DNA from 3 places in the Cupriavidus sp. CuC1 genome. Region 2 is predicted to be linked to each of the others. Evidence: predicted binding sites of a transcription regulator. Region 2 holds the regulator's gene; each other region holds the start of a gene.

Region 1 (6,712 bases), on a different contig from region 2:
CGGTCAGCAGCCGGTGCGGGTAGACATTGGCCAAGCGTAGGCGCGAGCGCAGGTGCTGTTCTGCGTTGGGGGTCAGCTGGTACCCGCATTCCGGCACGGCCTTGCCCAGGCGGATGGCGCTCAGCACGTCGTGCAGTGGCTTGCGCGAGCGTACGTGCATCTGTACGTGTCCGGTGGCCACCACGCGCAGGTGATTGGCCGCGGCCGCTTCCATGACGCCCGCCCGATGGATGTCGTCCATGGCGCGGTACAACAGGGTCAGGCTCATCCACGCGCGACCTGGGAAGGTGGCCGTGATCCATGCGGCTTGGGTGTCCAGCCGCTCCGCCGGCGTGCAGTACTCCGGCGTGAAGATGATCGTGCAGTCGGGCAGGCCTCGCAGGTGTGCGTAGTCACCTTCCGGGGCATCCAGATCCCGGCGGGTAAGCAGGTAGGCACCCTTTGCCGTACGGGTACGGGCCAGCGTGATCAGCTCGCAGAGGTTGCCGTAGCCCTCGCGATTGCGGGCGAGGGCGAAAAAGGAGACACAGGGGCTGCCGTCCGCATTGACCAGGCGAAACGATGCGCCAACTAGCAGCTTGAGCCCGTGCTTCTTGGCTTCCGCATGCGCCCGGACGATGCCGGCCAACGAACATTCGTCGGTGATAGCGAGCGCGCTGTAGCCCAGTTGCACGGCGCGCTCGACCAGCTCTTCCGCACGGGAAGCGCCTTCCAGGAAAGAGAAATTCGAGAGGCAGTGAAGCTCGGCATAGTCGGGCAAGCCGCCGCCGGTGCGCAGGGATTCCATGCCGCCACCTTCACCCGAACAGCCCGTGCAGGTACCACGTGGCCTCATCGCCGTCCCGGCTGCCCATGCGTTCCTGATAGACCCAGTAATGGGCGTGATCGCGGCCCTCGGCCACGTAATAGTCGCGCGTCACGAGCTCGCCGCTCCACCAGCCGGCCTCGATACGCTCCGGGGGAGACACCATGCGCAGAGGCGAGCCATAGAACGGGCGGTGGTCGCGGATCAGCAAGGCAATCGGCTTGTCCAGCAGCCAGGTCGGGCGGGGCAGGGCGGGCGCCGCCGCGCTAGGCCGGGGTTTCCCGATGGCCGGCACCCAGGCGTTGGCCACCTCCGGCCGGTAGTCCGCACGCAGCTCCGGCCGCAGGATGTTGTCGGCGCCAAGCCGCGCCGCGAGCAGCTCCATCACGCGGGCGTGGTCCTCGGGCGTGCCGCCGGGCTCAGGAAACAGCGATTCGCTCGGCGGCGCCTTGGCTTGCACGTCGGTGACAGACAGGCGCACCGCGATCATGGGGGCATCCACCTGCAGCTGCGCCAGTCGCTCCCGCAGTAAGCGCATCAGGTGATCCTCGCTCCAGCTGGGCTCTGCCAGCGCGATCTCGATGACGGTTGGCGCCAGCGCCTCGCGGCCGCGCTCGTGTTTGAGTTCCACCAGGACTTTGGTGACCGCCAAGTGGTGCGCGGCCAGCCAGCCCAGCATCTGCACGATGAGCCCGCGGCTGTAGAGCAGGGTGGCCTCCGCATGCTCGATGCGATCGGGGAGGTCGACCTGCGCGGAGAAGGTTGGCGGGGCTTGTAGCCATTCGAAGATCTCTGGCGCTTGGCCCAGGGCGCGATCCATCGCCTCGTTCAGTTCGCGGCCGCACCGGCGCTGCAGCCCGGCCCGCGGCAGCCGGCGAATATCGCCAAGGCAACGGCACCCCAGTCCATCCAGCCATTCCAGGAATGGCCGTGCGGCGGGCAGGGTGCCGACGGCGAGGGCGCCCAGCTGGCGTTCCAATGCCTCGATCTTGAGGGTGTTTCCACCGCCGGCGTGGGCCAACAGCCAAGCGCCTTGGGCCGTCGGCGCACAGCCGCAGGCCGCGCTGAAACCCAGCGCAGCGACCGAGGCGCGCATGCGGTGGCGCAACTGGCGGATGCCGCCGAACAGCCGCAGGCTGGCCGACACGTCGACCAGCACGGACGCTTCCTCGGCATGCACCACGTTGGGCGCGAACTGCAGGAGCGCCATGGCCACACGCTGCAGAGCGTCGGCTTCCTTCTCCGGGGCCCGATCGTATAGCAGGGTCTCCGGCGCGATGGTCAGCACACCGCCGCGGCGCATCTGCGGGCGGACGCCAGCCTCCGTCGCCAGGCGTGAGGCGAGGTGGACGCGTTCCTTGTCCAACACCACCACAGCCAACTCAGTGGACCAATTCGGCCGGAAGACTTCGAGTGGCAGGGACGAGAGGTGCAGGCAGATCCAGAGGCGCAACATGACGGTGAAGCAGGATCGGCGACGGTTCCAGCAGGACGCGCACGGGCAGGTCCTGCTGCGGGCCGCGCCGCTTGATGAAGGAGAGATCGACGCCGCCGGCGGCGGGCGCAACGCCGATGCGCAGGGGCGCTGGCGACGCGTCGCGTGCACAGGCCAGGGGCCGCATGAGGAAAAACAGCGCCTCGCCACTCTGCGCGGCCAGGTGCAGGCGGCGCAGCGCGTCATTGCGGATATGGGTCTGCCAAAGCAGAACCGCGCCGCAAGTGCCGGCGCGCAGCAACTGCTCGGTGGCCCAAAGGGCATCGGCCGTACGCTGGCTGCGAATCCACAGCAGACGTTCGGGCGGCACGCCCCAACTGGCCAATGCGAGCGCCTGAGGCGTTTGCGGCGGTTGAATCAGGGCGATAGGCCGCTTACAGACCTCCGCCAGTGCGGGGCGCAGCAGGCGCAACTCCCCCACACCCGGCTGGCGGACCAGAAGTTCGACCAGCGACGCCGTTGGCCAACCGCCACCCGGCAGCTCGGCCGTCAGCACCGGATAGCCGGTGGCGACGGTGCGACCGTTCGCCCGGGCCAGCTGGGCGGCTAACCAAAGGGCAGGATGGATGGATTCTGGATTGGGCGTCGGCATGGCGATTGGTTGAGTCCATTCAACCCAGTTTACTGTATATATATACAGTGGTCACGGATTTCTTCTCCCGAGCCTGAAAGTGCCTTAAGAGCCGCGTATTGAGCGGGCACCGTCGAGGTTTTACTCGGGGGCGTCTCCGAAGACCCGGATGGCTAGGTCGTGCTCGAATTTGGTCGACCAAGAATCACGAGACCCTGCCGCGTACTGCATCACTACACCTGTCTCTGGTCTCAGCACGCTGACCAGGCGTTCTTGTTCCCCGGTCATGTCGCAGACGCTAAAGTCGGCGGCGATGAACCCGTGCCGACGACAGGCGTTGGTAAAGGCTTCGCGCTCCGCGGCAGGAAACGCATCTAGGGTTGCCATGGCAAATCCTCCAATCGACTAGCCAGCTAGCTTGCGGATGGCCGCACCAATTTGTTGCGCCTTTCTAGTATCGGCGTACTCCGCCCACGGATCGACGTAGCCGGCGGCTTCCACGCGCTGCAGGGCGGTCTGGATCGTCCAATGATCGCCCGCTGTCAGTGCCTCCAGTTCCTCCCAGGATGCCGGCATCGAAACCCCCAGACCTGGCCGCGCGCGTGCAGAGAATGCGGACACCGTCGTCGCACCTTGGCCGTTGCGCAGGTAGTCGATGTAGATCTTCCCAATCCGATTGCGCGGCCCGCTCTTAGAAACGAAGCGCTGCGGAATAGTCTGGGCGATATGAAGAACGACATCTTCTGAGAACTTCTTCACCGTGATCCACGACAGCTTGGGTGCAATGGGCATAACGACATGCAGGCCTTTGCCACCACTGGTCTTGAGAAAGCTCACCAGGCCAAGCTCATCCAGCATCGCTTTCGTCAGCATGGCGGCGTCCAGCATGTGCTGCCATGGCACGCCGTCGCCGGGGTCCAGGTCAAAGATGATGCGATCGGGCTTATCGATGCTGCGCTTGGTCGCATTCCAGGTGTGGAACTCGATCACATTGAGTTGCGCCGCACTCACGATGGCGGTCTCGCGTGGGACCTCGAGTAGTGCCGGATGGCCTTCCCAGAGCGCAGGATCCAGTAGCGTCATGCCCGGAATCTTGCTCGCCTCAGCGTGCTTCTGGAAAAACAGCTCTCCGCCGATACCGGTTGGGCCCCGCAGCAAGGCTACGGGGCGCCCGCGCAGATGGGGAAGCAGATGGGGCGCGATGGCTTCGTAGTAGCCGACCAGGTCGCCTTTCGTCAGCCCGGTCGTTGGGTCAATCACGCGGTCCGCGTTGGTGACCTTCACCGAGCGAGCCGGGGGCGGCCGCGGCGGCTCCACTTCCACTGGACGTTCCCGTGTCACGCTGCCGGGTTCTTTGTCCGCGCGCAGGGCATGGAAGACCGCATGCCGTACTCGACCCTCTTTGGTCCACTCCGCGAATGAGACCTCTGCAACCAACTTCGGCTTGACCCATTGGCCGGTCAAACGTGGTGGTGGCTTCTCGAAGGGACAGGCTGGAACTTCCAACTCCGCCAGCAGTGCGAGCAACTTGGTCAGCATGTGCAAATCGAGGCCGCTTCCAACGCTGCCTGCATAGTGCAGCTTGCCGGCTTCATCGTGCACACCAAGCAGGAGCGCGCCGAGGCCATGCCGGCTTCCCCTCGGGGCCGTGAAGCCGCAGATGACGAACTCTTGCCGCTTCGTGCATTTGAGCTTGATCCAGCTCGGCGCTCGGGCTGAGACGTAGGGTGCGTCGACGCGCTTCCCAATCAGCCCCTCCAGGCCCATCCGGCACGCAGCGGCAAGAAGGTCGTCTGGCGCACCCTCAAAGGCCTCGCTGAACCTGACGCGCGAGGCGGCTGGTATGGCCAGCACCTTTTCCAGCAGGGCTCTGCGCTCGGCCAGAGGGACGTGCCGAAGGTCATGGCCCCGGAAGAAGGGGAGGTCGAAGACGAAGTACTGGATATCCTCCACCCGCGCCCTCTCAAAGGCGTTCTGCAGCGCTTGGAAGTCCGTGGTGCCCTTGCCGCCGAGTATCACGATCTCCCCATCCAGCCACGCGGAGTCAAGCTCAAGAGCGCCTACCTCCCCCGCGACGGCTTTGAGGCGAGAGGTCCAGTCATGGCCGTTCTTGGTGAAAAGGCGGACGTCCTTGCCATCGACGCGGGCCAACAAACGGTAGCCGTCGAACTTGATTTCATAGGCCCATTGTTGGGCGTTGCGCGGTACTGCGGAAGCGAGCGTCGCCAGTTGCGGGGCCAACGCAAGCGGAAGGGGGGCGGGGCGTGCTGCAGCGGGTAGTACGTGTCGGCCCCGCCCCGGGCGCGAGCGACGCTGCTTTGGCACGGCAGTCTTCGCGTTACCGCCGGCAGCCGATTTGCTGTTGCCGTGGGCCAGCACGCTGTCCGGCAGGGCTTCGGTGATGTCGTACTCGGCGGCAGAGCGCGCAAACGCATCCCGCTCCTTGATCAAGAGCCACGGTTCCTGACGCTCGTCGCCGTGGCCGTGCATTCTGACCAAGGTCCAATGACCATGTAGCTTCTCACCTTGCAGCTCGAACTTCAGCTTGCCGCTCTGGTAGCCGGCCACCGGATCGCCGACCGGCATCCACGTCCCTCGATCCCAAACGATGACTGTGCCGGCACCGTACTCCTTGGGCGGGATCACGCCTTCGAAGCTCGCATAATCCAGCGGGTGATCCTCGACATGCACGGCCATCCGCTTCTCAGCGGGATCCAGGCTGGGTCCCTTGGGGACCGCCCAACTCTTGAGGGTACCCTCAAGCTCGAGACGAAAATCGTAGTGGAGCCGGCGAGCCGCATGCTTCTGCACGACAAAGCGCAGTGCGCCGCTGGCGGCGCTCGCGGCGGACACTTGGCCGCTCGGCTCCGTCGTCGCGGCGAAGTCCCGCTTCTGACGGTATCGCTCCAGGCTCCGCGCGTTGGTAGATGCCGACTTAGCCATGGACTGAGTTCACAAACCGGGCGGCGCGGGCTTTACTCTTTCACCTCGCGGGGATCGTGCCCGTAGCTGTTGCGCATGCGGATCTGCCCGTCTCGCCCATGGACCAGCAACTCGACGCTGTCCTGCTTTGCCTCCGCCGTGCCGGCCGCGATGGCGTCCTCTAGGTCGTCATGCGCAGAAGAGGGCTCGTGGGCGCCCTCGCGTACGACATGCCATTTATCGCCGTGTGGAACGACATGCACATTCTTGTTCGCCATGACTGTCTCCGTTTCGCCGTCCTCTGTGATCGTGTGATCGCAGTATTTCCCCGTCCTAAGCGAACGGCAATAAGCCGCTGTCCGACACTGGGTATCGCACTGGTCGCCATGTAGGTCCGACAAAAATTACACGCACATGTTCTTCCACGAAGTGCTCGCCTATCCGCAAAGTGACAGTGGAACGCCGCAGGTTCGTCAGGCACGATCTAAGCTAGATCGATGTACTCCCGACCCGTACGGTGATCGCCATGGCTGCCCGTTCCATTGCTTCCCTCTCTCTCAGCTTCGGCCTTGTGTCGATCCCAGTGAAGATTTTCAGTGCCACGGAAAGCAACTCGGGGGTCGGCTTCAATCTGCTGCACAAGGGATGCGGTTCCAGGCTCAAGCAGCAGTATGTGTGCATCCGCGAAGATGTGGTGGTTGAGCGGTCCGAGATGGTCAAAGGCTATGAGTTCGAAGCTGACCACTACGCTGTGTTTGAGCCGGATGAACTGAAGGCGTTGGAAGACGAGGCGAAGCACACGATCGATATCGTCTCATTCATGCCGGCCGGAGCCGTCGACCCCATCTATTTCGACAAGGCCTACTACTTGGGCCCGGACAAGCGCGGTGGTAAGCCATACAACTTGTTGGCCGAAGCC
Region 2 (6,712 bases):
GCTGCCTTTTCCAGTTCAGCGCGCTTGACTTCGAACTCGCTGATAGCAGTCTGGGTAGCGCGGCGGGCCTTCTTGTTCGGGATCAGGAAGTTACGGGCGTAGCCGTCCTTCACGCGAACGATGTCACCCAGGTTGCCCAGATTGATGACTTTCTCAAGCAGAATAATTTGCATCGTGTTTTCTCCTTAACGGACCTAGGGCCGATCAGTTCTTGTGCAGGTCGGTGTAGGGCATCAGCGCGAGGAAACGCGCGCGCTTGATGGCCGTGTCGAGCTGACGCTGATAGTGCGCCTTGGTGCCGGTCAGGCGGGCCGGCGTGATCTTGCCGTTGTCGCCGATGAAATCCTTCAGGGTGTCCAGATCCTTGTAGTCGATCTGTTCCACGCCAGCCACGGTGAAGCGGCAGAAGCGCTTACGCTTGAACAGCGGGTTTTGCTGTTGGAAGCGCTTCTTGTTCTTGTTGTCACGTTTGACGAATGCCATGATTCAATCCTTTTCGAATGCTTTACATCCAGTGATGTGAAAGACGAGAGCCTTGCTGTTGCGATGCTTGCGGGCCAGGAATCCTTCGCAGTCGAGCATCGCGCCGAGCGGGGTACGCTCAAGCCGCTGGCCGATCTGACCGATTCCCATGGCGGCGATGGCGAACTCCACCTGCCTGGGCGTTTGCGCCTCGACCGTCTCGCCCGCGTACTGCAAGATGCAGTTGACCACGGGGACCCCGGCCGGGGTGTAACGCAAGGCATCGCGTTCCGCGAGCGTTGCGCAGAGCCTTAACTGGTTCAACGCACTCTCCCGCACCGATGCCCGCACTTGCCGCCGCGGCGATCAACGCCCGCGGCAACCACAACTGTCCGCACTTAGGCGGCCTGGACTTCGCTGGTCTGTTGCGCGGCCTTGCGAGCTTCTTCGCGCTGCACTTCCTTCATCATCGGGGACGGTGCGGTTTCAGCCTTCTTGGTCTGAACGATGAGGTGGCGCAGCACTGCATCGTTGAACTTGAACGCGTGTTCGAGTTCAGCCAGGGTTTCCTTGCCGCATTCGATGTTCAGGCAAACGTAGTGAGCCTTGGCCAGCTTCTGGATCATGTAGGCCATCTGACGGCGACCCCAGTCTTCCACGCGGTGGATCTGGCCTTCCTGGGACGTGACCAGCGTCTTGTAACGCTCGATCATGGCCGGGACTTGTTCGCTCTGGTCCGGATGGACGATAAATACGATTTCGTAATGACGCATTGACGCTCCTTTTGGATAAGCTGCCCGAGCGCCATGTCCGGTGCAGCAAGGTTGAATAGCCTTAAAGTATAGCGTGCTTTTGCCACCGGGGGCAAGCCGCCTCAGTGTTCGGCGAACAGCGCCTGCAGCGCCGCCGGATCCTTTGCCAGTCCTGGCTCCGCAGCCAGGGCCAGGGCCAGGAGCACGCGCGCCTTGTAAGGATTGAGGTCGCCGGCAGAAACAAAGACACCCGACGCCGGCCGGGGAGGCGCAGGAATCGCCACATGCCCTGCCCCTGTGCGCGAACTGCGCACGACCGCCACCCCCGCGCCGGCCGCATCGACCAACGCCTCCACCAGCGACTGGTGGACCGAACCATTGCCGGCAGCCGCCACCACCAGGCCCGACACGCCCGCCTGCGCCAAGGCATCCACCACGATCCGACCCGGCTCCGCATAACTAGCCAGGATCTCGACCTGCGGCCACACGGAAGGCACCGGCCAGGCCTTGGCCGGCAAGCGGCCAGCGGTGCGCACGAAGCGCACCAGATTGTCCTGCACAAAACCAAGCGGCCCGGACACCGGCGACACAAAAGCATTCACCGCCGACGTGTGCGCCTTCACCACATCGCGCCCCGCATGAATCTCCTGGTTGATCACCAGCAGCACGCCCTTGCCCGCCGCATCAGCGTCAGCTGCCACGCGCACCGCATCCAGCAGGTTCAACGGGCCATCCGCCGACAACGAGGTCGAAGGCCGCATGGCAGCTGTCAGCACCACCGGCACCGTGCCCACGCAAGCCAGGTGCAGCAGCATGGCCGTTTCTTCCAGGGTATCGGTGCCGTGCGTAATGACAATGCCCGACACATCGGGCTGCGCGGACCAGAATGTCACGCGCTCCACCAGCCTGGACCACAGCGCGAACGACATGTCTTTGCTATCTACCTGAGCCACCTGCTCCGCCTCGACCCGCGCCACCGCGCCCAGCGCCGGCACCGCATCGAGCAGCGCAGTCACCGGCACCGTGGCCGCCTGGTACTTCGCGCTGCTGGCTGGATTGGAAGAAGAACCGGCAATGGTGCCGCCGGTAGCGAGCACGACAACACGAGGCAGGAGAGACATGGCGGGAAAGTGGTCGAGAGCCAGGAAGGTTGAACAGCGCACAACGCAAGACGCTTCGGGTGCCGCGGATTGTAACCCTCCACCCACTCTTCACGGCACGCGCCAGGACCCGTGGGACGCACCTGTCAATGCGCAAACTCCCAAAATTCCGCTTGCACTTCACTCGATACTGTATAAAATCACAGCATACTGTTTAAACATACAGTGCTTTCAAACACCGGCGACCATGGCGACCCTGACACCGCGACAGCAGCAGATTTTCGACTTGATCCGCAGCAGCCTCCAGCACACGGGCTTCCCGCCCACGCGCGCCGAGATCGCCGCCAAGTTCGGCTTCTCCTCACCCAACGCAGCCGAGGAACACTTACGTGCCCTGGCCCGCAAAGGCGTGATCGAGCTCACCCCCGGCGCCTCGCGCGGCATCCGCCTCAAGGTCTCGCGCAGCGACTCCGAGCTACCCGACCAGTTCTCCCTGCCCATGGCCGGCGTAATGCAGCTGACGCTGCCGCTGGTCGGGCGCGTCGCAGCCGGCAGCCCGATCCTCGCCGCCGAACACATCGACCGCCAATACCAGGTCGACGCCTCGGTCTTCGACGTGCAGCCTGATTACCTCCTCCGGGTGCGTGGCCTCAGCATGCGCGACGCCGGCATCCTCGACGGCGACCTGCTTGCCGTCAAACGCGCCAGCGAAGCCGCCAACGGCAAGATCGTCGTCGCCCGCCTGGGCGACGACGTCACCGTGAAGCGCCTAAACCGCCGCGGCGACACCATCGAGCTGATCGCCGAGAACCCCGACTTCCCCAGCATCATCGTGCAAGCCGGCCGCGAAGAGTTCTCACTGGAAGGCATCGCCGTCGGCCTGATCCGCCCCGGCGCCTTCTGACGAGTGCGGCTGAGGCGGGCGAACCCCGATCAAGCCGACACCCGATTGTGCCAACGCGCCCGCGTAGCGGGTACCGCTAACTGTTGTTGCAAGTCACCAGGTGTAGCCATGCTGCCAGCCAACCGCCTCTCCGCCCGCCGCCCCGTCAAGCCCGTGCCCTTCCGCCAATCCAAAGGCGTTCGCATCTACCAGGGCGCGCAACGACGCACCATGGTCGGCAGCATGGCCGCGATCTGCCGAATGCTTGAGCTGGAGGATTCCTCCAAGCTCGGCGTTTAAGCAGGCGGCACAGAAAAAAATTTGTGCAGAGTACTAGCCATCCGGCTTTTGGCATTGTATGATCTTGTTCTTCGTTGTTCGGCACTTAGCTGAACGGCATCGACGGTGGCTGTAGCTCAGTTGGTAGAGTCCAGGATTGTGATTCCTGTCGTCGTGGGTTCGAGTCCCATCAGCCACCCCAGAATTCTTTTTAGTATCAACGACTTGCGCACCATCTAGTCGTTTCACGATACGAACTTTCCCACGGAAAGCGAAATTTTCCCACGGCGCCCCTGGCGCCGTTTTCGTTTTCGGCATTCTGCCCTCCCTAGCCCCGCCTCCATTTCCGCAAAGCCCAAGCAGCGCCCCAGGGTTGCTCCTCCATCTCGCTAGTCACAGTTCCACTGTATATCCATACAGTTAACTCAGCCTTCACAGGTTCGCCTTGCGCGCCCCCTATACTGTATATCCATACAGCTCTTGGGAATCCACCATGCTCGCCCTCACCGCCGCAGAATCAGCCATCGTTGAAGCCTTACCGCCAATCATCGCCCGCTATCGTGAGGCGGGGATTCTGACCTGGCGCCTCCTCCACCAGATCGAAGAGGAAGTACTCGCCGTCGTTTCGGCCACCGGCCTTGTGCCACAGTTTGCCCTGGGGATGGTGAAAGCCCCGTCTATCCTCGGGTACCCGAAAGACGACCGGCCGGCCGATTTCACTGGCCACGATGTCCGCCCAATCACCTTCGGCGCGATCGTGGATGCCTGGAAGAACGTTCACTAAGGAGCGCGCCGAACATGCCCGCCATGACCTACCAGGCCGAGTCGATCTTCCTCGAGTCCGAATTCCTCCCGGGCGACGTGGCCGAGCTGCGCCTGCCCTGCGAAACCGTCACCGTGACAGCTGATGCCGTGACGATCCAAGGCATCGAAACGCGGCACATCCAGGCGATGGCATGGTTGGCCGAGTACCTGTCGTTCGACGCCGGCCGGGAGCACCACCGGCTCAGGGTGGCTCGGCCGATCGTGAAGCCGCCGCTACGCGCGAGATTCCCGCGGGTGTAGTGCGGTAGGTGGGGCGCTCGAGCCGGGCGGCAGCCGTTTTCTGGGCCCCCACCCAACCACCACCCGGCGAGCGCAATGCAGCGTAGCATTCGGCGCGGAATGTATTGGCCCTACCAACGAGGGATTCACAGAACAAACAAGGCGCCGATATATGGGAATGGAGAATCAGCGATGTAGATACGGCCCGACCAGCCACACTCGCCCTACCCCACATAACCGGAACTCTCGATGGCATCGCGAAGCACAAAGCGGCCGCAAAACAAGTGCGCGTCCTGCAACTACACCTGGTACCCACGAGGAAAGGAACTATCGGCCAAATGCCCGAAGTGCGGAAGCTACCGAAACCAAGGTAGTCAGTGTCGGCGTGATCGGGCTCATTGTCGCGAGCGCCCTCCTGCTAGCCTTCCTCGCTCTTGGGGATAAATCCAAGAAGCCAGAGCCAACCGGCCAAACTGAGACAGGAGCTACTGCAACGGAAATTGCACCTGCCCCACCCATGGACCCACCGAGTCAGCAAGACACGCTTCGGACACGAGGACTGTTTTCGGATACCTCGGTTAGCCCCGGCCCGTCGGCTCAGCCCTCCGCCTATCAGCCTCCCCCCTCGCAGCGGCAGTCGGTAGGCACCACCGTGGCGCCCGTGCTTCAGCCATCCGAGGCAAAGCCAGTGCCCTTGCAACCAACTCAATCCCGGGACCCTTTTACAACGGGAGGCTGAGTTGCTAGGGAGTCATAGGCGCGTTGACTAGCTAACCTGCCGGGATCCTGAGCGTGCCCGCAACTTCATGCGACCATACCCACCAGAACTGATGGACGCCGCGCCGGCGCCGCGAACCGGGAGAAGTTTATGACCACGAAGAATCCACAACCGGACGAGTATGCAAAAGAGATTGCGCATCGTAGGGAAGTGCGCGAATTGCTCACGGAATGGTGGGAGCGGTTGAACTTATTGTCGTCCACTTGGGACCTGGAGACCGGGAAGCATCTAGTTGTCCTCAGTGCAGCCGGGTTCGCTGGCGTATCAACCCTGCTGGCAGGAAACAAGCCACTCACCCCGCAATGGTTGGGGCCGGCTACCCTACTTGGCTATGGTTTCGCCGTGCTGCTGGCCGTGGTCAATATGTATTTGGCCGCAATAAGCTTTCATCGAATGGCCAATGAAATCAAAGGCAGGATCGCTCTGGCAGGAGACTGGTCGGAAAGCACAGCCGGAATCTTCGATAGGCCAAAGGCGGGAAGAAGGCTGAATATCGCAGGGCAAGTCTGCGGGTGGATCTCGGCAGTCCTCGCTACTGGCAGCACTGTGGCCGTGGGTATAAGCCTCGTCAGCATCTAGCCCGAGAGTGTGCGCGCAAGACGGGCTCAGCGTGACAGCCGCCTACTGGCAAGCCGCCGCCGCCAGCCTGACCTCATACGCAGCGCCAGTTCCGCCAGCACCGCGCGGTAGAAGTCGAAGTCGCTGGCAGCGTCCGGCACCGGCGTACACGGCTTTGCAGGCCAAAACACACCTTACAAAACAATCACTTAGCACTATGGCGCCCAACCCGACACCATGAGTGTCGTATGATGCCCTTCGTGTTGCTTCTGCGCGGCGTTTCGCTCACGTTTAGCTTGCGCGGGGCGGCGACCTTTGCGATACTTTCTGTGCCGATTCGTCGGTAGGCTCGCCGCAAAACGTAACCCCTCGAAGGTATGTGATGCAATGGCGGGCCTTTTTGCATTCAGCCCTTGCCGGTCGGCGCCTCTGCCGCGAAGAGCAATCGAGCGATCTGTTCCACGAGATCAGGGGACGCACTGTAGATTGTGGCAAGGGTACGCATCCGTTGTACGTCCTGCTCAATCTCGTCCAACGTGCGCGCAGCCGGCAGTGTTGCCGCGAGCCGCATACGCTCGCCAAGTAAATCCACCAGTTCGGCGTCGAGCGACGCGATCATCTCGGTAGTGGTGGGCAGGGACAACGTGTTCTCCAAAAGAAAGAAAAGCGCCCGAAGGCGCTTTCTTTGGACTTCAAGTGTAAGCCCTGACCGCCTTATTGATTCTTGTTAAGGACACCCAACGCTGCAGCATTGGTGATCTTGGCGTCTGCCGAGTTTGCCCATGTAACGCTATCTTTGTTCATGGTCGGCGTTACGGTGATCGTTCCACCATCCACGCCCGTTGCAATGCCGGTT
Region 3 (6,712 bases), on a different contig from region 2:
AGATGATGCCCTTGGGGTTGGTCACGTTGGTCAGCAAGCCCGTGGCAAAACGCCGGCGCGGGCTCAGCGCGGCCACGCGAGGCGCTTGCGTGCCCTGCGCGGCATCGTCCTGGCCGCCGTCCACCCGCGCGCGCCATTGCTGCACGCCGATGTAGATCAGGTAGAGCGCGCCGATCGTCTTGACCACGGCGAAGGCGTGCTCGGAGGCCACCAGCAGTGCGCCCAGGCCGCCGCCGGCCACTAGCAGGATGATGACCAGCCCGGTCTGCAAGCCAAAGATCGTGGTGGTGGTCTTGCGCAGGCCGTAGGACAGGCCATGGCTCATCGACAGCACCGCGCCAGATCCCGGCGACACGGCAATCACCCAACAGGCCGCGAAATAGGCCAGCCAAACATCCCAACGCATTGCGTTACTCCCTGGAAATAAAACTGTCTTGAAATCTGTCTTGAATCTCGACGCGCTCGGCTCAAAACGGGTGGAAACCCGTCAGGAACTGGTCGATCTGTTCCGCCTGGCGCTGGTCGCGCGCGGCGTCTCCCGCCTCCAGCACGACCGCCTGGTAGACATGCACGCCCGACGCCACCAGCCGCGCCGTCAGCCTGCGTGGCGCCTGGTCCTGTGGCGATACCGCGGCCACCTGCACCTCCAGGCCGTCTAGCGCCACGGCCGGCGATGCGGCCGACATCACTGTCACCTTGCGGGTCTTGACGGCATCGGCGGGGTGCGGCCCGAGGTTGCCGAGCAAGCCCTTCTGCATGGCATCCAGCGCCGCCTGCCGCAACTCGGCATCGTCGGCTGGCAAGGTCACGACACCCACGGCGAACAAGGTCTCGTCGACCCGGGCCGCGTCCATCGTCATGGGCAGCTTGCGCCCGGCGATGGAAACCTCGCGCGCGGCGCCGGACGGCTTGCCGGGATAGAGCGCCGCGTACGCACCTTCATTGGACTGGATGGTGCGCCAGTCATAGCGGGGCGAACACGCGAACAGCCCGGCGCCGAGCGCGCCCAGGACGATGGCTTTGGCAAGCGAGGACTGCGACAAGCGGAAATACCGTGGGAAACAGGCGTGGGGCATCAGGGCGGCGAATGCGGAAATAAGCCGCTATTATCGTGGAACCCGCGTGCCAGCGCTCATCCACATTGCCCGCCAATGCAAACCCAGCCGTCGATCCGGTCCATGCAGCCATCCCGTTGGGGTGTCTTTCGCACCGCATGCCATGCCGGCGTGGCAATGCTGGGGGCCGTCCTGGTAGCGGCGAGCACCGGCGCCCTGGCCGCCACGGCCCATCTGCCCCCGGCCAACGATCTGGCCACCCAGGCCGCCGCCGCGGCCAGCCGGGGCGAGCCCCTGGTGGTGCTGGTAACGCTGCCCGGCTGCGTGTACTGCGAAACGGTGCGCCGCAACTATCTCGGCCCGCAGGCCGCGGCGGGCGAAATCGAGGCGCGCGAGCTCGACATGACCGCCGACACGCCGCTGCGCAACGCCGATGGCAGCATGACCACCGCGCGGGAATGGGCGCGCAGCCGCAATGTGGCGGTAGCACCCACGGTGCTCTTCCTCGATGCGCGCGGCCGTTCGCTGGCCACGCCACTGCGCGGCATGCAGCCCGACTTCTACGGCGCCTACCTGGAGCAGGCGCTGGACCAGGCCCGCTCGGCACTGGCAACCAGGCCGCATTGAGGCTGGCGACGGCCCACCCGGCTGCGGCCAATCGTCGCATCCGCAGCGGCTCGGTGAATGCATCCGGCAGCGCCTCGGCAGCGGCAGTAGAATAGTGGCTTGTCTGACCTGTCGGCGAGCATCATGACGACCTCCGCTTCCCCCACCGCAGCCCCTCCCGCCTCGCGCAAGCTCTGGCCTGTCATTGCCGCCGTGCTGCTGGTCGCCGTGCTGGGCTGGTTCGGATACCGCGCCATCGCCCCCGCCAATGCGGCGCCGCCCGCCACGTTCACCCTGCTGTCGGGCGAAAAGGTCAGCACCGCTGATCTCAAGGGCAAGGTCTACCTGGTCAACTTCTGGGCCACCAGCTGCGTCACCTGCGTCAAGGAAATGCCGGACATGGTCCGCACCTATGACAAGTTCAAGGGCAAGGGCCTGGAATTCGTGGCCGTGGCCATGAGCTATGACCCGCCCATGTACGTGATGAACTATGCGCAAACACGCAAGCTGCCGTTCAAGGTGGCGATGGATTCCGACGGCGCGGCGGCCAAGGCCTTCGGCGAGGTGCAGCTGACCCCGACCACCTTCGTGATCGACAAGGACGGCCGCATCCTCAAGCGCTATGTGGGCGAGCCCGAGTGGGACGCGCTGCACAAGCTGCTCGACGGCGCGCTCGCCAAGGCGGCCTGAGCCGCTGCCCGGCCCACCTCCTCCGGCTGAAAAGGTGCCTTCCATGGCACCTTTTTTTATTGCCAGGGGCCGTCGGGCAATGCCCGGCTTGCGCATTCCGGCTGTATGGATATACAGTTACCGGCAGCTTTCCCCGCCCATGCCGGCCAGCGCACTTGCGCCCTGCATCCCCTAAGGCCCCCGCCCCGTGTTACTCGATCCCGATCCTAGCGCCGTGCTTTGCGACGCACCCGCCGTCAAGCAGCCCGATGCCGTGGATGCCGCCCCCGCCACGCCGGCCTACCTGTCCACCCTGAACCCGGAACAGCGCGCGGCCGTGACGCACGAGCCCGCGGCGCCGCTGCTGATCATCGCCGGCGCCGGCTCGGGCAAGACCAACACGCTGGCGCACCGCGTTGCCCACCTGGTGCTGGGCGGCGCGGACCCGCGCCGCATCCTGTTGCTGACGTTCTCGCGCCGTGCGGCGTCGGAGATGGGGCGGCGGGTCGAGCGTATCGTCGACCAGGCGCTGGGCATGCAAGCCTCCGGGGCGGGGCGCGCGGCGCTTACGTGGTCCGGCACCTTCCACGCCATCGGCGCGCGCCTGCTGCGCGAGTACGCGGAAACGCTCGGCCTGTCGCCCAGCTTCACCATCTGCGACCGCGGCGACGCCGCCGACCTGATGAACGTGGTGCGCCACGACCTGGGCCTGTCGGCCCAGGCTTCGCGATTTCCGCGCAAGGAAACCTGCCTGTCGATCTACTCGCGCGTGGTCAACACGCAGGCCCCGCTCGAAGACGTGCTCAAGCAATGGTTTCCACGCTACGCCATGTGGACGGACGCGCTGCGCGGGTTGTTTGCCGGCTACGTGCAAGCCAAGCAGAAGCAACAAGTGCTCGACTACGACGACCTGCTGCTCTACTGGGCGCAGGCGCTGGCCGAGCCCGTGCTGGCGCAGGACATGGGCGCGCGCTTCGACCACGTGCTGGTGGACGAATACCAGGACACCAATGCGCTGCAGGCCGCCATCCTGCTCGCGCTCAAGCCCGACGGACGCGGCCTGACAGTGGTGGGCGACGACGCCCAGTCGATCTACGCCTTCCGTGGCGCCACGGTGCGCAATATCCTCGATTTCCCCGCGCAGTTCACGCCGGCCGCGGACATGGTCACGCTGTCGCAGAACTACCGCTCCACCCAGCCCATCCTGGCCGCCGCCAATGCGGTGATCGGGCTGGCGGCCGAGCGCTATACCAAGGACCTGTGGTCGGAGCGCGGCTCGGCCGAGAAGCCGGAGATCGTGGTGGTCAACGACGAGGCGGACCAGGCCCGCTATGTGGTCGAGCAGATCCTGGCGCGGCGCGAAGCCGGGCTGGCGCTGCTCTCGCAGGCGGTGCTGTTCCGCGCCGCCGACCACAGCGCGCAGCTGGAGATCGAGCTGGTCCGGCGCAACATCCCGTTCGTGAAGTTCGGCGGCCTGAAGTTCCTGGAATCCACGCACGTGAAGGATGTGCTGGCGGTAGTGCGCTGGCTGGAAAATCCGCGCGACCGCATGGCGGGTTTCCGCAGCCTGCAGCTGTTGCCGGGCGTGGGGCCCAAGACTGCCGCGCGCGTGCTCGACGCAGTGGAAATCGCCACCGAGCCGCTGTTCGCCCTGGAATCCTTCGAGGCGCCGCCAGCCGCCGCCGAGGCCTGGCCCGACCTGCTGGCGCTGGCGCGCAGCCTGATGGCTCCGGCCGCGCCATGGCCCTCCGCCTTTGAGCAAGTGGTGGCGTGGTACCAGCCGCACCTTGAGCGCCTGCACGATGACGCCCCGGCGCGCGCTGCCGACCTGCAGCAACTGGAGCGCATCGCCGCCACCTATGCCTCGCGCGAGCGCTTCCTGACGGAGCTCACGCTCGACCCGCCGGACGCATCGAGCGACGAATCCGGCGTGCCGCTGCGCGACGAGGACTACCTGATCCTGTCCACCATCCACTCGGCCAAGGGCCAGGAATGGAAGGCCGTCTATGTGCTCAATGCGGTCGACGGCTGCATGCCTTCGGACCTGGCCACCGGCACCACCGAGGAAATCGAGGAAGAGCGCCGCTTGCTGTACGTGGCCATGACCCGCGCCCGCGACCACCTCGACATCGTGGTGCCGCAGCGTTTCTATGTGCACCAGCAGACCGCCTACGGCGATCGCCACGTCTACGCCTCGCGCACGCGCTTTTTGCCTAACCGCGTGATGCCGCTGTTCCACAGCCGGTCCTGGCCCCCGCCCCCGCCGGTGGCGGATGCGCCGGCCAAGGCGCCGCTGCCCAAGCTGGACCTGGCCGGCCGCATGCGCGATATGTGGCGTTGATATGCGCCGTTGACCTGGCGTTTGGCTGCCGTTGGAATCGAAGCGCTGGTTGGCTGCCCTGAATGAAGCCGATGGATGAGCCATGGCCCCGCACCATGACGATGGCTCTCCCTATCCCCTCAGGGGGAAATGGCTGGCTTAGCTCGGAGCCACTTGAAGCGAAGCCTTCGGTTGTTTCCAGCACGACAGCATATTGAGCGCCCGCCCTCTCCCCCGGCCCCTCTCCCACAAGTGGGGAGAGGGGAGCAAACCGGCGGTAGAGTCAAAGCATCACTCGGTGTAGCCGTGATTTCCGCCCCCAGGCGGAAATCACCCGCCCGCGATGCGCAGCGAGCCGTCAAGGTTTTCATCTCCCGTTATGCGGCGCCTCGTCGGCAAGCCAAAAGAGCGGAAAAGAGGGACCCATGTCTGAGCATCGCCCTAAGGCGATGTGAGTTTGGGTCCCGGCCGCTCTTTTGGCTTGCCGACGAGGAGTCTTTCGCCGCATCCGGGTCGCCTTCTTTGCCTACTTTCTTGGCGAGACAAGAAAGTAGGTCGCCTCCCCGCAGGGGAGGTGAAACTGCCTTTGACTTTAAGCCGTTGAGCTTTTGACGTTAAGCCGTTGAGCTTTTGACGTTAAGCCGTTGAATTTGCAGTGAAGCAGCACGGATGGTGAACAAGCAGGCATCCGACAAGCCAACCCCACATCCAACACCCGCCCTCTCCCCCGCCCCCACTCGACACGGTTGCTCTCCCACAAGTGGAAGAAGGGAGCAAACCCTGCTACAGCCCGTAGCGCTTGATCTTGTCGTACAGCGTGGCCTTGCCCACCTGCAGCAGGTCCGCCGCCTGGCTGACCGCGCCGCCGGTGCGCGCCAGCGTATCGGCGATGACGGCGCGCTCGTAGTGCTCCATGCGCTCCTTGAGCGGCGTGGAGTCGTCGAGCGCATCGGCGCGCGTGCCGCCCTCGGGCACGCCCAGCACCAGGCGGTCGGCGGCATTGCGCAGCTCGCGCACGTTGCCGGGCCAGGCGCGCTGCATCAGCGCCTGGCGCTGCAGCTCGGAGAGGATGGGCGCGGGGCGCTGGTAGCGCACCGCCGCCACCAGCATGAAATGCTCGAAAAGCGGCACGATGTCCTCGCGCCGCTCGCGCAGCGGGGGCAACGGGATGGTGACCACATTGAGCCGGTAGTAGAGATCCTGGCGGAACGTGCCTTGCGCCGCCAGCGTCTCCATATCCCCCTTGGCCGCGGCCACGATGCGCACATCGATGGCGATGGAGGCATTGGAGCCGAGGCGCTCCAGCGTGCCCTCCTGCAGCACGCGCAGCAGCTTGACCTGCAGCGCCAGCGGCATGCTCTCGATCTCGTCGAGGAACAGCGTGCCACCCGAGGCGTGCTCGAGCTTGCCCACGCGGCGCTTGCCGGCGCCGGTGAAGGCGCCGGCCTCGTGGCCGAACATCTCGCTCTCGAAGATGGCCTCGGGCACCGCACCGCAGTTCAGCGCCACAAAGGGCGCCTGGTGGCGCGGCGACAAGGCGTGCAGGCTGCGCGCCACCAGTTCCTTGCCGGTGCCGGTCTCGCCGTTGATCATCACGGGCACATCGGTGGCGGCCACGTTGGCCACCAGCGTGCGTACCTGCTCGATGGCCGGCGAGCGCCCGATGATGCGCGTGCCCGCGGCCGGGCCGGCCAGCTCGCGCCGCAGCGCGCGGTTCTCCAGCTCCAGCGCGCGCCGCTCCAGTGCGCGGCGCACGGTCTCGGTCAGGCGGTCGGCGCCAAAGGGCTTCTCGATAAAGTCGTAGGCGCCTTCGCGCATGGCCTGTACCGCCATGGTGATGTCGCCGTGGCCGGTGACGAGGATCACCGGCACGCCCGGCGCCGCGTTGCGGCAGTGGTGCAGCAGGTCCAGCCCGCTGGCGCCGGTGAGGCGCACGTCCGTCACCAGCACGCCGGGAAACTCCGGGGAGAGATGCGGCATGGCGGCTTCGGCAGAGGGCAGCGCCAGCACGGAGAAGCCAGCCAGCTCCAGGCTCTGCGCGGTAGCCTGGCGTACCAGGGGT

What was found. Region 2 encodes LexA, which represses DNA repair genes until DNA is damaged. Its sites were predicted from a motif close to ACTGTATNNNNATACAGT; they were not measured.
Region 1: the regulator LexA is predicted to act here: its motif matches at 2,924-2,941, upstream of imuA (translesion DNA synthesis-associated protein ImuA).
Region 3: the regulator LexA is predicted to act here: its motif matches at 2,452-2,469, upstream of ACGLHR_RS01215 (ATP-dependent helicase).

Annotation. Positions count from the first base shown of each region.
Region 1 is NZ_JBIUHC010000142.1:10,401-17,112, reverse strand. Features, by position in the region: gene ACGLHR_RS39855 (error-prone DNA polymerase) at 1-787, opposite strand, end outside; gene ACGLHR_RS39850 (Y-family DNA polymerase) at 798-2,261, opposite strand; gene imuA (translesion DNA synthesis-associated protein ImuA) at 2,188-2,892, opposite strand; gene ACGLHR_RS39840 (hypothetical protein) at 3,013-3,258, opposite strand; gene ligD (DNA ligase D) at 3,277-5,814, opposite strand; gene ACGLHR_RS39830 (DUF2188 domain-containing protein) at 5,847-6,071, opposite strand; gene ACGLHR_RS39825 (Ku protein) at 6,320-6,712, shown strand, end outside.
Region 2 is NZ_JBIUHC010000062.1:13,208-19,919, forward strand. Features, by position in the region: gene rplI (50S ribosomal protein L9) at 1-173, opposite strand, end outside; gene rpsR (30S ribosomal protein S18) at 205-483, opposite strand; gene priB (primosomal replication protein N) at 487-786, opposite strand; gene rpsF (30S ribosomal protein S6) at 861-1,235, opposite strand; gene ACGLHR_RS24990 (asparaginase) at 1,337-2,335, opposite strand; gene lexA (transcriptional repressor LexA) at 2,562-3,218, shown strand; gene ACGLHR_RS25000 (hypothetical protein) at 3,327-3,497, shown strand; tRNA gene ACGLHR_RS25005 (tRNA-His) at 3,603-3,678, shown strand; gene ACGLHR_RS25010 (DUF2471 family protein) at 3,970-4,260, shown strand; gene ACGLHR_RS25015 (hypothetical protein) at 4,275-4,541, shown strand; gene ACGLHR_RS25020 (hypothetical protein) at 5,389-5,877, shown strand; gene ACGLHR_RS25025 (hypothetical protein) at 6,263-6,499, opposite strand; gene ACGLHR_RS25030 (prepilin-type N-terminal cleavage/methylation domain-containing protein) at 6,571-6,712, opposite strand, start outside.
Region 3 is NZ_JBIUHC010000002.1:89,051-95,762, reverse strand. Features, by position in the region: gene ACGLHR_RS01235 (LysE family transporter) at 1-406, opposite strand, end outside; gene ACGLHR_RS01230 (hypothetical protein) at 468-1,076, opposite strand; gene ACGLHR_RS01225 (thioredoxin) at 1,233-1,682, shown strand; gene ACGLHR_RS01220 (TlpA disulfide reductase family protein) at 1,806-2,351, shown strand; gene ACGLHR_RS01215 (ATP-dependent helicase) at 2,566-4,671, shown strand; gene ACGLHR_RS01210 (sigma-54 dependent transcriptional regulator) at 5,434-6,712, opposite strand, start outside.